One region of the Streptomyces sp. NPDC031670 genome, then DNA from elsewhere that is predicted to be linked to it. Evidence: riboswitches for the same ligand, from Rfam matches in the RefSeq annotation. Region 1 holds a riboswitch; the other holds the start of a gene.
The links. A riboswitch is a leader RNA that binds a small molecule or an ion and turns the genes downstream of it on or off. The one in region 1 is predicted to bind glycine.
Positions count from the first base shown of each region.

Region 2: linked by a shared signal. The riboswitch ahead of gcvP (aminomethyl-transferring glycine dehydrogenase) and the one ahead of gcvT (glycine cleavage system aminomethyltransferase GcvT) in region 1 are both predicted to bind glycine.

Region 1 covers NZ_JBVILC010000005.1:202,639-212,821, reverse strand. Annotated here, with positions in the region: partial or broken gene ACZ5ID_RS12510 (GNAT family N-acetyltransferase) at 1-368, opposite strand, end outside; gene ACZ5ID_RS12505 (EF-hand domain-containing protein) at 488-700, shown strand; gene ACZ5ID_RS12500 (L-serine ammonia-lyase) at 752-2,122, opposite strand; gene glyA (serine hydroxymethyltransferase) at 2,284-3,546, opposite strand; gene gcvH (glycine cleavage system protein GcvH) at 3,572-3,949, opposite strand; gene gcvT (glycine cleavage system aminomethyltransferase GcvT) at 4,019-5,131, opposite strand; glycine riboswitch at 5,275-5,397, opposite strand; gene ACZ5ID_RS12480 (AAA family ATPase) at 5,525-6,202, shown strand; gene ACZ5ID_RS12475 (enhanced serine sensitivity protein SseB) at 6,312-7,079, shown strand; gene ACZ5ID_RS12470 (enhanced serine sensitivity protein SseB C-terminal domain-containing protein) at 7,218-8,015, shown strand; gene ACZ5ID_RS12465 (ABC transporter permease) at 8,394-9,392, shown strand; gene ACZ5ID_RS12460 (ABC transporter substrate-binding protein) at 9,458-10,183, shown strand, end outside.
Region 2 covers NZ_JBVILC010000001.1:868,112-878,294, forward strand. Annotated here, with positions in the region: gene gcvP (aminomethyl-transferring glycine dehydrogenase) at 26-2,911, opposite strand; glycine riboswitch at 2,972-3,106, opposite strand; glycine riboswitch at 3,107-3,204, opposite strand; gene ACZ5ID_RS03980 (PRC-barrel domain-containing protein) at 3,316-3,696, shown strand; gene ACZ5ID_RS03985 (DNA polymerase IV) at 3,609-5,165, opposite strand; partial or broken gene ACZ5ID_RS03990 (MerR family transcriptional regulator) at 5,235-5,723, opposite strand; gene ACZ5ID_RS03995 (bifunctional nuclease family protein) at 6,051-6,524, opposite strand; gene ftsR (transcriptional regulator FtsR) at 6,578-7,321, opposite strand; gene ACZ5ID_RS04005 (FHA domain-containing protein) at 7,382-8,329, opposite strand; gene ACZ5ID_RS04010 (DUF881 domain-containing protein) at 8,412-9,338, opposite strand; gene ACZ5ID_RS04015 (small basic family protein) at 9,344-9,676, opposite strand; gene ACZ5ID_RS04020 (DUF881 domain-containing protein) at 9,673-10,183, opposite strand, start outside.

The DNA of each region.
Region 1 (10,183 bases):
CTTGTGGGCCCGCGCCACCCGGGGGTGGTCCGGGTCGTGCAGCTCGGTCAGCGCGAGCGGCGGCTCACCGGGCAGGGCGGGGGCGCAGGTGAGGAGGTCGACGCAGTTCATCCGGCGGCCGGTACGGGCCATCAGGGCGGCCAGGAAGCCCGGGTTCATCGAGGCGCCGAGCGGATGGCGTCGGTGGCCGCGAGCGTGTCCCGCACCCACTGCGGGTCCTCGTCCAGGAAGACCACCGAGTGCGCGGTGAACGCCAGCACGCCCGCGTCCCGCGGGTTCGGCTGGGGAACGACGGTCGTCGTCCCGTCGGCGGGCGGGAAGTGCCCGCGCGCGGCGGCGGCCAGTATGCCGCCCAGTTCCTGTCTCATGTCCCTGCCTTCTCCGCGGCCCCGTGACGATCCGGCGGCGGCCACCGCCGTACGGGGAGGGGCGGTGGGCCCGTTAGTCTGACCCCCGTCAAAAACGCACCAAGATAGGGGTGGACCCAGTGGCGGACATCGAAGAGGCCCGCAAGGCGTTCGCGCGGCTCGACGTCGACGGCGACGGCGAGGTGACGGCGACCGAGTACAAGCAGGTCATGGCCCAGCTGGGCGACTTCCACGTCACCGAGACCGTGGCCCAGGCCATCATCAGGGCCAAGGACGCCAACGGCGACGGCAAGCTGTCCTTCGAGGAGTTCTGGGCGTCCCTGGACAAGTGACCCCGAGCCCGCCGGCCGGCCCGTCTCCACACGGGCCGGCCGGCACAGCCGTCAGCACTCGATGATGTTGACGGCCAGACCGCCGCGCGCGGTCTCCTTGTACTTCACCGACATGTCGGCGCCCGTCTCCTTCATGGTCTTGATGACCTTGTCCAGGGAGACCTTGTGGCTGCCGTCGCCGCGCATCGCCATCTTCGCCGCCGTCACGGCCTTCACGGCCGCCATGCCGTTGCGCTCGATGCACGGGATCTGGACCAGGCCGCCGACCGGGTCGCAGGTCAGGCCCAGGTTGTGCTCCATGCCGATCTCCGCGGCGTTCTCCACCTGCTCGGGGGTGCCGCCGAGGACCTCGGCCAGGGCGCCCGCTGCCATCGAGCAGGCCGAGCCGACCTCGCCCTGGCAGCCGACCTCGGCGCCGGAGATCGAGGCGTTCTCCTTGAAGAGCATGCCGATCGCGCCCGCGGCCAGCAGGAAGCGGACCACGCCCTCGTCGTCCGCGCCGGGCACGAAGTTCATGTAGTAGTGCAGCACGGCCGGGATGATGCCCGCGGCGCCGTTGGTGGGGGCGGTGACGACCCGGCCGCCCGCCGCGTTCTCCTCGTTCACCGCCATCGCGTACAGCGTCGCCCACTCCATCGCGTGCGCGTCCGGGTTGCCCTCGGCGCGCAGCTGGCGGGCGGTGGTGGCGGCGCGGCGGCGGACCTTGAGGCCGCCCGGCAGGATGCCCTCGCGGGACATGCCGCGCGAGACGCACGCCTGCATCACACGCCAGATCTCCAGCAGCCCGGCGCGGATCTCGTCCTCGGTGCGCCAGGCCTTCTCGTTCTCCAGCATCATGGCGGAGATCGACAGACCCGTCTCGTTCGCGAGGCGCAGCAGCTCGTCGCCGGTGCGGAAGGGGTACTTCAGGACGGTGTCGTCGGGGACGATCGGGTTCTCGCCCGCGACGGCATCCTCGTCGACGACGAACCCGCCGCCGACCGAGTAGTACGTCTTATCCAGGAGCAGGGCGCCCTCGCCGTCGTGGGCGAAGACCGTCATGCCGTTGGCGTGGTACGGCAGCGCCTTGCGGCGGTGCAGGATCAGGTCCTCGTCGAAGTCGAAGGGGATCTCGTGGGCGCCGAGCAGGTTGATCCGCCCGCTGGACTTGATCCGCTCCACCTCGTCGTCGGCGCGCTCCACGTCGACCGTGCGCGGCGAGTTGCCCTCCAGGCCCAGCAGGACCGCCTTAGGGGTGCCGTGGCCGTGGCCGGTGGCGCCCAGCGAGCCGTAGAGCTCGGCCCGTATCGAGGCGGTGTGGGCCAGCAGGCCCTCGTTCTTCAGACGGCGCGCGAACATACGGGCCGCGCGCATCGGGCCGACCGTGTGGGAGCTGGACGGGCCGATGCCGATCGAGAACAGGTCGAAGACCGAGATGGCCACGGAAGGACTCCTTGGTGGGGTAGACGCCGTTGTCTGCCGGGTGGTGCAGAGCGAGCAGGTGGAACGGGCGGTGCAAGGGTTCGGGGCACCGCTCTCACTGTCCAGTGTGCGTCCAGTGTGCGCGGTGCCCCGAAGGTTCGTACGAACAAAAGGGTACGAAACTACTTCAGGCCGGGGTACAGGGGGTGCTTCGCGGCCAGGGCGGAGACCCGGGCGGCCAGCGCGTCCTTGTCGAAGTCCGGCTTGAGGGTCTCGGCGATGATGTCGGCCACCTCACGGAAGTCGTCCGCGCCGAAGCCGCGGGTCGCCAGCGCCGGCGTGCCGATCCGCAGGCCCGAGGTGACCATCGGGGGGCGCGGGTCGTTCGGGATGGCGTTGCGGTTGACCGTGATGCCGACCTCGTGGAGGCGGTCCTCGGCCTGCTGGCCGTCGAGCTCGGAGTTGCGCAGGTCCACCAGGACCAGGTGCACGTCCGTGCCGCCGGACAGGACCGAGACGCCGTGCGCGGTGACGTCGTCCTGGACCAGGCGCTCGGCCAGGATGCGGGCGCCGTCCAGGGTGCGCTGCTGGCGCTCCTTGAACTCCTCGGAGGCCGCGACCTTGAAGGACACCGCCTTGGCCGCGATCACGTGCTCCAGGGGGCCGCCCTGGAAGCCGGGGAAGACCGCGGAGTTCAGCTTCTTCGCGAAGTCCTTGTTCCGGGCCAGGATGATGCCGCCGCGCGGGCCGCCGAGCGTCTTGTGCGTGGTGGAGGTGACCACGTCCGCGAACGGCACCGGGTTCGGGTGCAGCCCGGCCGCGACCAGGCCGGCGAAGTGCGCCATGTCGACCCACAGGAGGGCCTCGACCTCGTCCGCGATACGGCGGAACTCGGCGAAGTCCAGCCGGCGCGGGTACGCCGACCAGCCCGCGATGATCACCTTGGGGCGGTGCTCCTTGGCCAGCCGCTCGACCTCGGCCATGTCGACAAGACCGGCCTCGTCGACGTGGTACGGGACCACGTTGAACTGCTTGCCGGAGAAGTTCAGGCGCATGCCGTGGGTGAGGTGGCCGCCGTGCGCCAGGTCCAGGCCGAGGATCGTGTCGCCGGGCTGGGCGATCGCGAAGAGGGCGGCCTGGTTGGCGGAGGCACCGGAGTGCGGCTGGACGTTGGCGTACTCCGCGCCGAACAGGTCCTTGACCCGGTCGATCGCGATCTGCTCGGTCACGTCCACGTGCTCGCAGCCGCCGTAGTAGCGGCGTCCGGGGTAGCCCTCGGCGTACTTGTTGGTGAGGACCGTGCCCTGGGCCTCCATGACCGCGACCGGAGCGAAGTTCTCCGAGGCGATCATTTCGAGGGTGGACTGCTGACGGTTCAGCTCGGCGTCGACGGCCGCGGCGACGTCCGGGTCGAGCTCGTGAAGAGGGGTGTTCAGAAGCGACATCGGAAGATCAGTCCTTACGCCGTGGTCAGCTGCCTGCGAACGCGGTGTACTCGTCGGCGGAGAGCAGGTCGCCCGGCTCCTCGGCGACGCGCACCTTGAACAGCCAGCCGCCCTCGAAGGGGGCGGTGTTGACCAGCGACGGGTCGTCGACGACGTCCTGGTTGGCCTCGGTGACCTCGCCCGTCACGGGGGAGTAGAGGTCGCTGACCGACTTGGTCGACTCCAGCTCACCGCAGGTCTCGCCCGCGGTCACCGTGTCACCGACCGCCGGGAGCTGGACGAACACCACGTCACCGAGCGCGTTGGCCGCGTGCTCCGTGATGCCGACCGTCGAGACGCCGCCCTCGGCGTCCGACAGCCACTCGTGCTCCTTGCTGTAGCGCAGCTGCTGGGGGTTGCTCATGACCAGAATTCTCCTGTACGAGGGGGAGTGGTGGTGAACGGAAAAGTCATGCGGTGCGTGTGCGAGGGGTCACTTCTGGCGCTTGTAGAACGGCAGCGCCACGACCTCGTACGGCTCATGCGTACCGCGAATGTCCACGCCGACGCCGGAGGTGCCCGGTGCGGCGTGCTCGGCGTCCACGTACGCCATGGCAATCGGCTTGCCCAGCGTGGGCGACGGGGCGCCCGAGGTGACCTCGCCGACGGTCTCGCCGCCGGCCACCACGGAGAAGCCGGCGCGCGGCACCCGGCGGCCCTCGGCCACCAGACCCACCAGCTTGCGCGGCGCCTTGGCGGCGGCGCGCTCGGCGGCGGCCTCCAGGGCCGCGCGCCCCACGAAGTCGCCCTCCTTCTCGAACTTCACGACCCGGCCGAGCCCCGCGTCGAACGGGGTCAGCGCGGTGGTCAGCTCGTGCCCGTACAGCGGCATGCCCGCCTCCAGGCGCAGCGTGTCGCGGCAGGACAGACCGCACGGCACCAGGCCCGCGTCCTCGCCCGCCTCGGTGAGCGCCTGCCACAGCTTCTCGGCGTCGGCCGGGGCCACGAAGAGCTCGAAGCCGTCCTCACCGGTGTAGCCCGTACGGGCGATCAGCGCCGGGACGCCGGCCACCGTGCCGGGCAGGCCCGCGTAGTACTTCAGGCCGTCCAGGTCGGCGTCGGTGAGCGACTGCAGGATGCCGGGGGACTTCGGGCCCTGGACGGCGAGCAGCGCGTAGTTGTCGCGGTCGTCGCGGACCTCGGCGTCGAAGCCGGCCGCGCGCTCGGTGACCGCGTCCAGGACGACCTGGGCGTTGCCCGCGTTGGCGACGACCATGTACTCGCTCTCGCCGAGGCGGTAGACGATCAGGTCGTCGACGATGCCGCCGTCCTCCTGGCAGATCATCGTGTAGCGGGCGCGGCCCACGCCGATGGTGCCGATGTTGCCGACGAGCGCGTAGTCCAGGGCCTTGACGGCCTCCGGGCCGGTGACGGTGATCTCACCCATGTGGGAGAGGTCGAAGAGACCGGCCCTGGTGCGGACGGCGTTGTGCTCGTCGCGCTCGCTGCCGTAGCGCAGCGGCATGTCCCAGCCGGCGAAGTCGGTCATGGTCGCGCCCAGCGAACGGTGCGTCGCGTCAAGGGCGGTGAGACGGGGGTTGCTCATGAGGGTGTGGCTCCCAGGGCATGACGGCGAGGACGATCCTCCCCATCTGTCATCGGAACCTGAGAGGTTCGCCGGGAGACCCGGCTTGCACCTTGGGTGGGGCCGCGCCGTCCGGGGACGCGCGGCCCGCTTTTCAGATCTGCCTCATCCACGCGGTACGGGGCCTGAGAGATTCAAGGGAGGGACTTGCTCCTTCGGCGCCCCGCGATCCACCAGGCCTTCCGGGGCCTTGGGGGAACTGCCGGGGACTCTCCCGCGTGGATTCAAGCGGCCGGTATGCAGTTGGCGGGCACATCATTGCACGGCTCCGCGGAACGGCATATCGCTCAGGCCTCATTACCATCTCTTTACGCACATTGGGGAAGGGTCGCACGACCCGGCAGGGGAGGACCGATGACGGTGCACAGGCACACGGCGGCGAAGGCCGGCCCGGCGGTGCCCGCGCAGCGCGCCACGGCGCCCGGCGCCACGGCGCCCGGTGCGGCGCCCGTGGTGCGGGACCTGCGCGGGCGCGCCGGACGCACCCCGCGCACGCTTCGGTTCGCCGCGGGGGACGTGGTGGTGGTCTCCGGGCTGCCGGGCAGCGGCAAGACCACCCTGCTGCGCCAGGCCGCGCCCGGCCTCGGCATCGACTCGCAGGACACCCGCAGGGCCTGGGAGGCCCGGCTGCCCGGGGTGCCGTACGCGCTGTACCGCCCGGTGGCCCGCGTCGCCCACTTCCTGCGGACGCACCGGGCGCTGCGCGCGGGAGAGGGCCTGGTCGTGCACGACTGCGGCACCCACGCCTGGGTGCGCTGGTCACTGGCGCGCCGGGCGGCCCGGGGCGGGCGCCGCCTCCATCTGGTGCTGCTCGACGTCCCCCCGGAGGTGGCGCTGGCGGGGCAGGCGGCCCGCGGGCGCAAGGTGTCCGCGTACGCCTTCGCCCGGCACTCCCGGGCGGTGCCGCGCCTGATAGCGGCGGTCGCGGCGGGCCACCTCCCCAGGGGCGTGGCGTCGGCGGTGCTGCTGGACAGGGACGCGGCCGGGGCGGTGGACCGGATCGCTTTCGGGGAGCCGCCCGGCCGGGACTAGAGTTTCGGCGCGGGGACCGCGCGACCGGCGCCGTACGGCCCGCACGGCACCCGCGAACACCCGCTGACCCCACTGACACCCGCAGTCACGCGAAGACGAAGGACGGCATATGAACTTCCCGCACCCGCTCCCGCAGGGCGGCGGCGGCTGGCCGGGCAACGAGCTGGAGGAGGCTCTGGCGGCGGCCCTGGGCAACCCGACGGCGGGCCCGCGCCTGATAGAGGTCATGGGCCGCAACCCCGTCTGGGTGCCGCTGCCCAACGGCGGCGGCCAGGACAGCCGGGATCTCGATCTGCCCACCATGGAGATCGACGGCGCGCCGTACGTCCCGGTTTACAGCTCCGAGCAGCAGTTCCTCCAGTGCGTGGGCCCGCACATGTCGTTCGCTATCGCGCCGGCCGTCGAATTCGCCCGGGGGCTGCCGCCGCAGCTGGGCATCGCGCTGAACCCGGAGGGCGCGGTCGGTGTGCCGCTGCCGCCGCCCGCCGTGGCCGAGCTCTGCCGTACCGGGCGCACCGCCCTGGACGGCCCCGCCTCCGGCGCCCGGGTACGGCTCTTCGAGCCCGACTGGCAGGAGGACCCGGTGGACTTCCTGACCGCCGCCTCCGCCGAGTTCGAGGCCATCGGCGTGGTGCGCACCGCCCGCCGCGCGCTCGCCTCCATCGAGGGGGACGAGCCGACCCTCTTCATCGGCGTGGAGTTCGCCACCTGGGACGGAGCCGGGCGCAACGCCCCCATGGAGGCGCTCGGCCGGGCGCTGGGCCGGGTCCCGGTCGGCTGGCCGGTGAACCTGGTGCTGCTCGACGTCGCCCAGGACCCGGTGGGGGACTGGATGCGGGAACGGGTGCGCCCCTTCTACACCCGGCCCACGCCCTAGCACCCCGGCACCGGTCCGCCCGCGCGCGGGCCGCTCCGCGGTCCTCCCGCATAAGCTGGTTCCATAATCCGTAGACCCCCCACGGCCGCCCGCCTGTGCGCCGGCGGCGCGGGGGAACGAAGAGGGGCGGGACCCAGGGTGAGTGCGTCAGGCACCGCGGCGGCCGGGCAGGTCGAGCACATGCTGCGCCAGGTGGCCCCCGGACGCTACGACGCGTACGAGGCGCTGCTGCACGCCCTCGCCGACCCCTCCTCCGGCCGGCTGTGGATGCTGCTGTGGCACGGCGGCCCCGGCGCCCCCGACGCGCAGTACGGGAACATGGAGGTCGACGGGGTCGCGTACGCCCCCTGTGTGACCTCCGCCCAGGAGCTCTCCGCCAGTGGCTGGAACCGGGCCCACGAGGTGGTCACCGGCCGGGACATCGCCCGCGCCCTCTACCCCGACCGGTACGGGATCTGGCTCAACCCGCACGCCCCGGGCGGCGGGGTCGGCATCCCGTGGCCGGATCTGCGCCGGATCGCCACCGGCCTGGACCGGATGCCGGCCGGTCCGCTGCGGATCACCGAACCGGCCGTGGAGATCCCGCAGTTCTACGCCCTGCTCGCACAGCACGCGCACCGCACCCCCGCCGTGCGGGCGCTGCGCCGCGCCTGGGTGCAGCCCGCGCTCGGCACCCCGTACCTGGCCATCGGCCTCGACCTCTACGACACCGGGCCGCGGTCCGTCGACGCGGTGCGCGCGATGATGCAGCAGTCGGTCGCCGCCGTCCCCGAGGGGCTGCCGGTCTCCACCGTCGCCCTCTCCGACGAGTACGACCCGGTCGGGATGTGGCTGCGCGCCCGGGGCCGGGCCTTCTACGACCGCGAGGCGCACTCCGCCCCGGCGGCCCCCGCCGGCGGGTACGGCTATCCGCCGGCCGCCCCGCGCGCCTACTGACGCCACCCACAAGTCGCACAAGCCGCACACGCCCCACACGTACCCAACAGTCGCGCCTGTCCCGGTTGCCGCCCACTGGTCCACCCAATTCGCCAGTTCATCAGGGCAGTTGGGCGACATGACCGATCTGGTCGGTTAGTACACGACTGGTCCGCTCAGACGATCACACCGTCCGCATAACGGAAGTCATCTGACCGCATCACGTTTAGGCAACCATTCACCGTCAGGTCTGGCGGGTGATCGCGAACGCGTTGAAGACTCCCGGCTAACAAGGGCCGGTTCGGCCCGTCGCAGATCACCGCACCACCTGATGGAACAAGCCGCCACAGCGGCTGGTACGGGCCGGCCATCCGCCGGCCGGGAGGGGTCAGAGGCACTGTGACCGCACCGCTCGAGACCACCGGATCGGCTGCCGAGGTGCCGCCGGAGGCAGTACTCACGGGGGCCAAGCAGAGCCAGATCGAGGGCCGTTCACTCGGACAGATCGCCTGGACGCGCTTCAAGCGCGACAAACTCGCGGTCGCCGGTGGCGTCGTCGTCGTCCTGCTCGTCCTGCTCGCCGTTCTCTCCAAGCCGATCCAGTGGGCGTTCGGGCTCGACCCGAACGAGTTCCACCAGGACCTGATCGACCCGGCCCTGCTGGCTCCCAAGGGAGCCTGGGGCGGCATGAGCTGGGAGCACCCGCTGGGTGTCGACCCGCAGTACGGGCGCGACATCCTGTCCCGCATCATCGAGGGCTCCTGGGTGTCGCTGCTCGTCGCGGGCGGCGCCACGCTGCTCTCGGTCGTCATCGGCGTGATCATGGGCGTCACGGCAGGGTTCTACGGCGGCTGGGCGGACACCCTGATCAGCCGTGCGATGGACGTCTTCCTGGCGTTCCCGCTCCTGCTCTTCGCCATCTCGATCTCCGCGTCGCTCCAGGACGGGGCGTTCGGACTGACCGGGCTGCCACTGAGGATCAGCGTGCTGATCTTCGTGATCGGCTTCTTCAGCTGGCCCTACATGGGCCGTATCGTCCGGGCCCAGACGCTCAGCCTGCGCGAACGCGAGTTCGTCGAGGCGGCCAAGAGCCTCGGCGCCCGCGGTCCGTTCATCCTGATCAGGGAGCTGCTGCCGAACCTGGTGGCTCCGATCCTGGTCTACGCCACGCTCCTGATCCCCACGAACATCCTGTTCGAGGCCGGACTCAGCTTCCTCGGCGTCGGCATCTCGCCGCCGCAGGCATCGTGGGGCGGAATGCTCTCCACCGCGACCGACCTCTACGAGGCGGACCCGCAGTACATGATCGTGCCGGGCCTGGCCATCTTCATCACGGTCCTGGCGTTCAACCTGCTGGGCGACGGGCTGCGAGACGCCCTCGACCCGCGAGGCAAGTAAGCACGCGGCACCTGCCACACAACGACACATCTGCCGCAACCATCCATAGAGGGGGCATTCCTCAGGTGAAGACGAGAAAAGCGACCGTTCTGATCGCTACCGCCGTGGCGCTGACACTGGGGGCCACCGCGTGCAACGACTCCAAGGACGACAAGGGCAGCGGCGGCGGTAAGTCGGTCACCGACGCCGCGCTCAGCCAGATCGTGAACAAGTCCGACAAGAAGGGTGGCACCGCCACCTACGCCATGTCGGACGTCCCGGACTCGATGGACCCGGGCAACACGTACTACGGCTGGGTGCAGAACTTCTCCCGCCTGTACGGCCGTACGCTCACCACGTTCAAGCCGGCCGCCGGCAAGGACGGCCTGACCGTGGTCCCGGACCTCGCGGAGTCGCTCGGCAAGCCCAGCGCCGACGCGAAGACCTGGACGTACACCCTGAAGAAGGGCCTGAAGTTCGAGGACGGCACGCCGATCACCTCGAAGGACGTCAAGTACGCCGTCGAGCGCTCGAACTTCGCCCCCGAGGCCCTGTCCAACGGCCCGACGTACTTCAAGTCCCACCTGGAGGGTGGCGACAAGTACGAGGGTCCGTACAAGAACAAGGACCCCAAGGGCATCGCGTCCATCGAGACCCCGGACGACTCCACCATCGTCTTCAAGCTGAAGGACGCCTTCGCGGACTTCGACTACCTGGCGACGTTCTCGCAGACGGCGCCGGTGCCGAGGGACAAGGACAAGGGCGCGACCTACGTCCAGCACATCATCTCCTCCGGCCCGTACAAGTTCGAG
Region 2 (10,183 bases), on a different contig from region 1:
TAGGTCAGCCGTAGACGGCTCTACCTCAGTGGTCGTACTCGTCCAGCGGCGGGCAGGAGCAGACCAGGTTGCGGTCGCCGAAGGCACCGTCGATGCGGCGCACCGGCGGCCAGTACTTGTCGGCCTTCGAGACGCCGGCCGGGAAGACCGCCTCCTCGCGGCTGTACGCGTGGTTCCACTCGCCGCCGAGCGCCGCCGCCGTGTGCGGGGCGTTCGCCAGCGGGTTGTCGTCGGCGGGCCACTCGCCCGAGGCGACCTTCTCGATCTCGGCGCGGATCGCGATCATCGTCTCGCAGAACCGGTCGAGTTCGATCAGGTCCTCGGACTCGGTCGGCTCGATCATCAGCGTGCCGGCCACCGGGAACGACATCGTCGGCGCGTGGAAGCCGTAGTCGATCAGACGCTTGGCGATGTCGTCGACGCTGACACCGGTCGCCTTCGACAGTGGACGCAGGTCCACGATGCACTCGTGCGCCACCAGGCCGTTGGGGCCGGTGTAGAGCACCGGGTAGTGCGGCTCCAGGCGCTTGGCGATGTAGTTGGCCGCGAGCACCGCGACCTGGGTGGCGCGCTTGAGGCCCTCGCCGCCCATCAGCCGGACGTACGCCCACGAGATCGGCAGGATGCCGGCCGATCCCCACGGGGCGGCCGAGATCGGGCCGACACCCGTCTCGGGGCCGGCGGTCGGCTGGAGCGGGTGGTTGGGCAGGTACGGCGCGAGGTGCGCGCGCACACCGACCGGGCCGACGCCGGGGCCGCCGCCGCCGTGCGGGATGCAGAACGTCTTGTGCAGGTTCAGGTGCGAGACGTCGCCGCCGAACTTGCCCGGCTTCGCCAGGCCCACCAGCGCGTTGAGGTTGGCACCGTCCACGTAGACCTGGCCGCCCGCGTCGTGCACCTCGCCGCAGATGTCCGCGACGTGCTCCTCGAACACCCCGTGCGTGGACGGGTAGGTGATCATCAGCACCGACAGCTCGTCGCGGTACTGCTCGATCTTGGCGCGCAGATCCGCGATGTCGACCTCGCCGTCGTCGGCGGTCTTCACCACGACGACCTTCATCCCGGCCATCACGGCGCTGGCCGCGTTGGTGCCGTGGGCGGAGGACGGGATCAGGCAGACCGTGCGCTGCTCGTCGCCGTTGGCGCGGTGGTAGGCGCGGACCGCGAGCAGACCCGCGAGCTCGCCCTGCGAACCGGCGTTGGGCTGGATGGACACCGCGTCGTACCCGGTGACCTCGGCGAGCCGCTCCTCCAGCTCGTGGATGAGCGTGAGATAGCCCGCGGCCTGCTCGACCGGCGCGAAGGGGTGGATCTGCCCGAACTCGGGCCAGGTGACCGGCTCCATCTCGGTGGTCGCGTTCAGCTTCATGGTGCAGGAGCCGAGCGGGATCATGCCGCGGTCCAGCGCGTAGTCCCGGTCGGCGAGCTTGCGCAGATAGCGCAGCATCGCGGTCTCGGAGCGGTGCTGGTGGAAGACCGGGTGGGTGAGGAACTCGTCGGTGCGCAGCAGCGCGGCCGGGAGCGTGTCGGCGGCCGAGGCGTCCAGCGCCTCGATGTCGCCCTCGGCGCCGAAGGCGGCCCAGACGGCGGCGACCCGGTCGCGGTCGGTGGTCTCGTCGCAGGCGATCGAGACGGTGTCGGCGTCGACCAGGTGCAGGTTGACCCCGCCGTCCCGGGCGGCGGCCACGGCCTCGGCGGCCTTGCCGGGGACCCGGACGGTCAGCGTGTCGAAGTACGAGCCGTGCACGACCTCCACACCGGCGGCGCGCAGGCCCTCGGCGAGGATCACCGCGTACCGGTGGGTGCGCCGGGCGATCTGCCGCAGGCCGTCCGGGCCGTGGTAGACCGCGTACATACCCGCCATGACGGCGAGCAGGACCTGCGCGGTGCAGATGTTGCTGGTGGCCTTCTCGCGGCGGATGTGCTGCTCGCGGGTCTGGAGCGCCAGCCGGTACGCCTTGTTGCCGTCCGCGTCGACGGAGACGCCGACCAGGCGGCCGGGCAGGCTGCGGGCGAACTTCTCCTGGACCGCCATGTAGCCGGCGTGCGGGCCGCCGAAGCCCATGGGGACGCCGAAGCGCTGGGTGGTGCCGACGGCGATGTCCGCGCCCAGCTCACCGGGCGAGGTCAGCAGGGTCAGGGCGAGCAGGTCGGCGGCGACCGTGACGATCGCGCCGAGCTCGTGGGCCTCGTCGATGAGGGGCTTGAGGTCGCGGACCTCGCCGGAGGCGCCCGGGTACTGGAGCAGCACGCCGAAGACACCGCGCTCGGCCACCTCGGCCGGGATACCGCGGCTCAGGTCGGCGACGACGACCTCGACGCCCGTCGGCTCGGCGCGCGTCTCTATGACGGCCACGGTCTGCGGCAGGGTGTCGGCGTCGACGAGGAAGACCCCGCCCTTGACCTTGCCGACCCGGCGGGAGAGCGCGAGCGCCTCGGCGGCGGCGGTGCCCTCGTCGAGCAGCGAGGCGCCCGAGGTGGGCAGCCCGGTGAGGTCGGCGACGACGGTCTGGAAGTTGAGCAGCGCCTCCAGTCGGCCCTGCGAGATCTCCGGCTGGTACGGCGTGTACGCCGTGTACCAGGCCGGGTTCTCCATGACGTTGCGCAGGATCACCGGCGGGGTGAACGTGCCGTAGTAGCCCAGGCCGATCATCGGGGCCAGGACCTGGTTGCGGTCCGCGAGGGAGCGCAGCTCGGCCAGGACCTCGGCCTCGGTGCGGGCGCCGGGCAGACCCAGCGCCTCGGCGCTCTTGATCACGTCCGGCACCGCCGCGGCGGTCAGCTCGTCGAGCGAGCCGTAGCCGACCTGCGCGAGCATCTTCGCCTGGGCCTCGGCGTCGGGCCCGATGTGACGCTGCTCGAAGGGGATGCCACGCTCAAGCTCGGTGAGCGGCATGCGGTTGGCGGTCATTACGGAGGCCTCCTGGTCTGCACGACCTGCGAGGGGCACCACGGCGCGGGTGCCCGGACGGCCTCCCCCTCTGTCATCTCAACCTGAGAGCTTCACCGGGGCGCGTGGGGGCGTCCCGGCTTTCACCGTCGGTGAGGAAGGGGTGCGCGCATGGGCCTTCGCCCGCACGTCCCCCGTCCTGCTTTCCAGAGTGACCTCGTCCGCGCGGTACGTGGGCCTGAGAGATTCCGGGGAGGATTTGCTCCTTCGGCGCCTCCGGACATCTTTCCGAAGGACTCTCCCGCACGGGGTCAGCAGCCATCGCCAGCGTACCAGCGCGGCCCGGCCCTGATCCTTCGAGTGGCCGAGGGCCGCGTTGTGCACTTTCGTAGTGTTACGAGCAGTTGCGACCTGTTGGAGGGACCGTGCAGACCGATATCGATCCGCGCAGCCTGATCGGCCGCAAGGCGTTCGACCGCAACGGCAACAAGATCGGCACGGTGGACGAGGTCTACCTCGACGACGCCACCGGAGTGCCCGAGTGGGCCGCCGTACGCACCGGCCTGTTCAGCCGGGACGCCTTCGTCCCCCTGGAGCCCAGCGCCCTCGTCGACGAGGCGCTGCACATCCCCTACGACCGGGCGCTGATCAAGGACGCTCCCGACTTCGGCGTCGGCCGCCACCTCTCCCCCGAACAGGAGCTCCAGCTCTACCACCACTACGGTCTGGACATCGCCGCCCCCGATCCGCTGCCCGGCACCGACCGGGACTTCGGACGCCTGGCGGGCGAGGAGGACGAGACCTGACCCTCCGCGCCACCCGGCTCCTCCGGTCCGCCGTCACCCGTCCGCTCCAGCGCGGCCCCGTCACCCGTCTGCTCCAGCGCGGCCCCGCCCGTCTCCTCGTCGACAGCCGCCACCAGCGGCAACGGCTCGGACGGCGCCAGGTCGGGGTCGTCCACCCGGAACGTGCGCACCCGGCCCGGCACGAGGGAGGTCGGCGTCTCGAACCGGACGGTCACCCGGCCCACCCCGCTGCCCTGCACCCAGCCGGGGCCGAACTCACGGTGGTGCACATCGTGCCCGGCCTGCCAGCGCCGCTCGGCCGGGTCGACCGCCTCCGGCTGCTCGGGGGCCGGCGTCTGCGCACCGGTCTCGACGGGCGCCCGCTCGACGGCGTCCGGCTCGCCGGCCGCCCGCTCGCCCGCCGCCTGGGCGAAGAGGTCCTCCTGGGTGAAGTCGGCGAGACCGCTGACCCCGACCCCCAGCAGGCGCACGCCGCCGGTGGTGTCCACGGAGTCGAGCAGCCGGCCGGCCGCCTCGCGCACCACCGCGGGATCGTCCGTGGGCCCGCGGAGCGTCTCCGACCGGGTCAGCGTGGAGAAGTCGTACCTCCGGACCTTCAGGACGATCGTGCGCCCGGAGTGCCCGGAGGCCCGCAGGCGCTGCACACAGCGGTCGGCGAGCCGTCCCACCTCGGTCATCACCCGCACCCGGTCGTGCAGGTCCACGTCGAAGGTGTCCTCGACCGACACCGACTTGGTGTCCCGCTCGGCCACCACCGGCCGGTCGTCGAGGCCGAGCGCCATCCGGTGCAGCGACGCCCCGTGCGCCTTGCCCAGCAGCCGTACGAGCTCGTCCTCGCCCGCCTCGGCCAGGTCCGCGACCGTGGTCATCCCCGCCCGGCGCAGATGCTCGCCCGTGGCGGGCCCCACGCCCGGCAGCGTCCTGACCGGCATGGGGGCGAGCATCTCCCGCTCGGTGCCGGGCTCGATGAGCACCAGCCCGTCCGGCTTGGCCTCCTCCGAGGCGATCTTCGCGAGCATCTTGGACCCGGCCAGCCCCACCGACCCGGTCAGCCCCGTCACCGCCCGGATGTCCGCACGCAGCCGCTGACCGGCCTCACGGGCCGACTGAGCGTCCCACGCGACTCCCCCGGCCTCCAGGTCCACAAACGCCTCGTCGAGGCTCAGCGGCTCCACCAGGGGCGACAGCCGCCCCAGCAACTCCATCACCTGCTCGCTGATCGAGCGGTAGAACGTGAAGCGCGGGACGAGATAGGCGCCGTTGGGACACAGCCGTCTCGCCTGCGCCATCGGCATCGCCGAGCGCGCGCCGAAGCGCCGCGCCTCGTACGAGGCGGTGGCCACCACACCGCGCGGTCCGAGACCGCCCACGATCACGGGTTTTCCGCGCAGGCTGGGCTTCGACGCCTGCTCTGCGGCGGCGAAGAAGGCATCCATGTCCAGATGCAGGATGGTCGGCGCGGCTCTCACACCACCGATGCTGCCTCACACCACTGACAATCGGCCCTCCAGGGCGTGCTGCGACAGTCCCGCTGCCCCTCAGACCGCCCGGTTGCGGCGCCGGGCGAGCTCGTCGGCGGGGTTGTGCCCCACCAGCGTCTCGCCGGTGTCGATCCGCTCGCCGTGGAGCTGCGAGAGCGCGGTCTCCACATCGCGCCACACCACGCCGACGGCGATCCCGAAGATCCCCTGGCCGCCCTGGAGCAGGCTGACGACCTCATCGGGCGAGGAGCACTCGTACACGGTCGCCCCGTCGCTCATCAGCGTCATCCGCTCCAGATCGCAGAAGCCGCGCTCCCGCAGGTGCTGGACGGCGGTGCGGATGTTCTGGAGGGCCACCCCGGTGTCGAGGAACCGTTTGACGATCTTGAGGACCACGACGTCCTTGAAGCTGTACAGCCGCTGGGTGCCCGATCCGTGCGCCGGACGCACACTGGGCTCGACCAGGCCGGTGCGCGCCCAGTAGTCGAGCTGCCGGTAGGTGATCCCCGCCGCCGCGCACGCCGTCGGCCCCCGGTATCCGACGGTGTCGGTGCCGGTGTCGGCCGTGCTGTCGTGAAGGGGGTGGCCACCGCTCGTACCCGGCAGAGAGCTCGGGGGCGGGTACGGCCCGCTCCCCCCCGGACTTCCGGGGGCCTCCCCTGCCGTACTGTCGCCGCCGCTGCTTCTCACGCCGACCCTCCGTCCTAGAACTGCCCTCACGACGGTAGGCAGTCACTCGGGGTGCGTCAACGATCGCCACACTCGGCACGCCGAGTGATAATCACCCTGAGAGTGGTTTCGCGTACCCCTCTTCAGGGAAAGGCTACTCGAATGCCCCGGAGCGGCCGGGTTGACGGGGCTCCGGCACGCGGCTCACTGGCTGTTGGTGCCGAAGTCCTCGGGCGAGATCTGGTCGAGGAACTCGCGGAACTTCTCCACCTCGTCCTCCTGCTCGTCCGGGATGGCGATCCCCGCGTCGTCGAGCACCCCGTCACTGCCGTAGATCGGCGTTCCGGTGCGCAGGGCGAGCGCTATGGCGTCCGATGGTCGCGCGCTCACCTCGACCCCGCTGGCGAAGACCAGCTCCGCGTAGAACACACCTTCGCGCAGGTCCGTGATGCGGACCTCGGTGAGCTCCTGGCCCACGGCCTCCAGCACGTCCTTGAAAAGGTCGTGCGTCAGGGGCCGCGCCGGAGCCATCCCCTGCTGGGCGAAGGCGATCGCGGTCGCCTCCCCCGGGCCGATCCAGATGGGGAGGTACCGATCGCCTCCCACTTCACGCAGGAGCACGATCGGTTGGTTGGAGGGCATTTCCACCCGGACACCCACGACGTCGAGCTCGTTCACACAGCAACCCTAGGACGTGCCCGGCAGGTTTGGGTAGTCGGGGACCCCCGAGGTCAGTGCAGCCGGACCCCGAGAGCGGCCTGGACCATGGCCGCGTGGAGCCGCACGGTGAGCGCCGCGAGCTCTCTGACGGTGGCCTCCGCATGCGCCCTGGTCTGCGGGTTGCGGTGCAGACGCAGCGGGGCGACCACCTGTTCGACCAGGCCGGCCTCGCGGTCCGCAGCCGCCTTCATGGCGCGAAGATGACGCGGTTCGAGACCGAATCGGCCCAGATCCGCGACAAGACGTGCCACATTCACCGACTCCGCGTCGTAGCCGCCCTCCGGACCCGCCGAGATCAGCCCGTAGGACTCCCACTCGGTCAGCTCCGCCTCGGTGACCTCAGCGGCCACCAGGAGCTCCGTACGCCCCACACGGGCCGCTGTGGGGCGCTCCAGGTCGCCCTCTCCCCCGCCGTCCGCCAGATCGCGCGCTCCGCCCGCGGCGGGCAGCACGGGCTGCTCACCCCGGCTCAGGGCGTCCAGGTGCTCACGGATGACCTTCAGCGGCAGATAGTGATCGCGCTGCATCCGCAGGACCTGGGCGAGCCGCTCCACGTCCTCGGGGCTGAACTTGCGGTACCCCGACGGCGTGCGCCTGGGCTCGACAAGGCCCTCGGACTCCAGGAAGCGGATCTTCGAAATGGTGACTTCGGGGAACTCCTCGCGCAGCTGGTTCAGCACCGTGCCGATGCTCATCAGCCGGTCGCCCGCGGTGGCGGTGCCGTTCCCGGCACCGCCCGTCGGTGTGTGCAGCATGGGCCTTCCCTGGTGGGTCTTCCCCCTTGCGGGTCCCCCCGGACGGAGTCTGGGAGAGGGTCAGACGCCGTGCTGGCTCGCGTAGAACACCAGCCGGTACTTCCCGATCTGCACCTCGTCGCCGTTGGACAGGTCGATCGAGTCGATCCGCTCCCGGTTCACATACGTACCGTTGAGGCTGCCGACGTCCGAGACGGTGAAACGCCCGTCCGGATTGCGGCGGAACTCCACATGGCGGCGCGAGACGGTGACATCGTCCAGGAAGATGTCGCTCTGCGGATGCCGGCCCGCCGTGGTCAGCTCACCGTCCAGAAGGAAGCGGCTGCCCGAGTTGGGCCCGCGGCGCACCACCAGCAGGGCCGAGCCCAGCGGCAGCGCGTCCACCGCGGCCTGCGCCTCCGGCGACAGCGACGGCACCGCCGTCTGACCCGTCGCCTCGGAGTCGTACGCCTCCAGACCGGAGATCGAGATCGTCGACGTGGTCTCCGCGGCACGCTCGGGGACCGCTCCCGGGCGCAGCGGCGCCCCGCAGTTGGAGCAGAAGCGGCTCGCCGCCGCGTTGCTGTGCCCGCACCTCGTACACACCGGCATGGACGGATCCTCCTGCCCCGGCTGGACCGCGTGGGAGCTGGTCGCATACGGATCGGGCGCGAACCCGCCGCCCTGACCCGCACGCGACGGGTCCTGGAAACCTATGCGGCCGGGACCGGCAGGGTCAACAGAGGACGCGCCCGGACCGCCCGGAATGTCACCACCGGCGCGGCCCACCTCATCGCGGAACAGCGGGCGCTCGCCGCCCTGCTCCTCCGCCTGTCCACGGCCTCGGGCACGGTGCCGGGCGGAGCCGGCGGCCCCGTCCTCACGTGCGCTCTTGCCGAACAACTTCGCAAACAACTTCACGGGCGATTCCCCTTGACCGAAACAGACCCGCCCGTGGGGCAGGACGAACCCAGAATCAACACACCGGCCGACCCGGACATCCTCACAACGTCCGTATCCACCAAACAGTTTCCACCACGCACCACGAGTTGGGTGCGCCGACCCCCCGCAAGCTCATGCCCTTGTGCGGTCGCTCGCATGCGGCCCCGCGTCACCGCGAGGACGACCGAGCGTAGTCAGGCCGCTTCGCCGGTCGCAAGGCATCCACGACGATCTTGTCGGAACGGACCACCGTGGCCGTGGCCTGCTCCTTCTCCAGAGTCTGCACCACACCACCCGGGATGTTGAGCGCGGGTTCGAGATCCTGTGGCTTCCCGATCACCTTGAAGACGTACGGGGCGCTCGCCCGGTGGCCGTCGATCTCGATACCGCCGTCCGCGTCCGAGAAGTAGGTGTTGGCCACCACCCGGACGTCATTGACCTGGATGGCCTCCGCACCCGCCGCCCGCAGCTCCTGGATGGTGTCGAGCAGCTTGTCCGCCTCGACCGCCTTCTTGGAGTCGGTGATGGTCAGCGTGATGCCGGGGCCCTGCGCGGCGACCGTGCCGGCCAGGATGCCCAGCTGGCGCTCCTTCTCCAGGGTCTGCTTGCGCGCCTCGGCGGCCTGGTTGGAGCTGGTCTCCAGCTCGGTGCGCTGCCCCTCCAGCCGCGTCTTCTCGTCCTCCAGCCGCTTCGTACGGGAGTCGAGCTCGTCGAGGATGCGCACCAGGTCCTCCTGACGGGCCCCCCGCAGCGCGCTGTTGTCGCTGGTCGAGCGGACCTGGATGGCCAGCCCCAGACCCAGTACGAACAGCAGCAGGGCGACGATCAGTTGGGCCCGGGTCACCCGCGGCGGCCACAGCCCGGCGACCAGCCGCTGGCGGCCCGTCACCTGCGGTCCCGACGGCTCCTCGGGTCCGGGAGCGGGCGTCTCGGGCACCGGGGGCGGACCGGGCGGCGCCGGCGGGCCGGCGGACTTCGGCGGACCGGGGACCCCGGGCGTGTCGGGCCGGGGCGGCTGCGGCCCGGAAGGAGTGCCTCCGCCGCCGGGGCCCGGCGTGTGCCCCGGCTCCTGCTCGGGCGTGTCTTCGCTGCTCATCGGCCTCACGCCCGGAACACATGGCGGCGGATCGCCGCGGCGTTGGAGAAGATCCGGATGCCGAGCACGACGACCACACCGGTCGACAGCTGCGCGCCCACGCCCAGCTTGTCACCGAGGAACACGATCAGCGCCGCCACCACGACGTTCGACAGGAAGGAAACCACGAAGACCTTGTCGACGAAGATGCCGTCGAGCATGGCCCGCAGACCACCGAAGACCGCGTCCAGCGCGGCGACGACGGCGATGGGCAGATACGGCTCGACCACCGCGGGCACCTCGGGCCGGACCAACAGTCCGACCACGACTCCCACGACGAGGCCAAGTACGGCGATCACGATGTGCCTTTCCTTGTGGCGGCGGCGCCCCTGCCGGCGCCGGTGGCCTGCGGCTGTGCGGTACGTACGATCAGGCTCGGCGCGGCCGGCAGGCGCACCTCGCTCTGGTCGGAGATGCTGGAACGGATGCCGTAGTTCTCCTGAAGGACATGGAGGTACTGGCCGTCGGCGCTGTCCTGGAAGGCGGTGCTGAGCTTCTTGCCGTCCCCCACCGCGAGCACCGTGTACGGCGGCACCAGCGGCCTGTTGTCGACCAGTATGGCGTCGCCCGCCGCCCTGATCGCCGAAAGAGCGGTCAGCCGCTGCCCGTTGATGGCGACGGCCTCCGCACCCGACTGCCACAGGCCGTTGACGACGCGCTGCATGTCCCGGTCACGGACCCGGCCGGTGTCGGAGAACCCGCTGTTCTCGCGCGGACCGCCGCCGCCACCCGTCTCGGTGTTCTTGGCGTCGTCCACGACCAGCTTCACCCCGGGGCCGTGCACCTCGGTCGCCCCCGACAGCAGA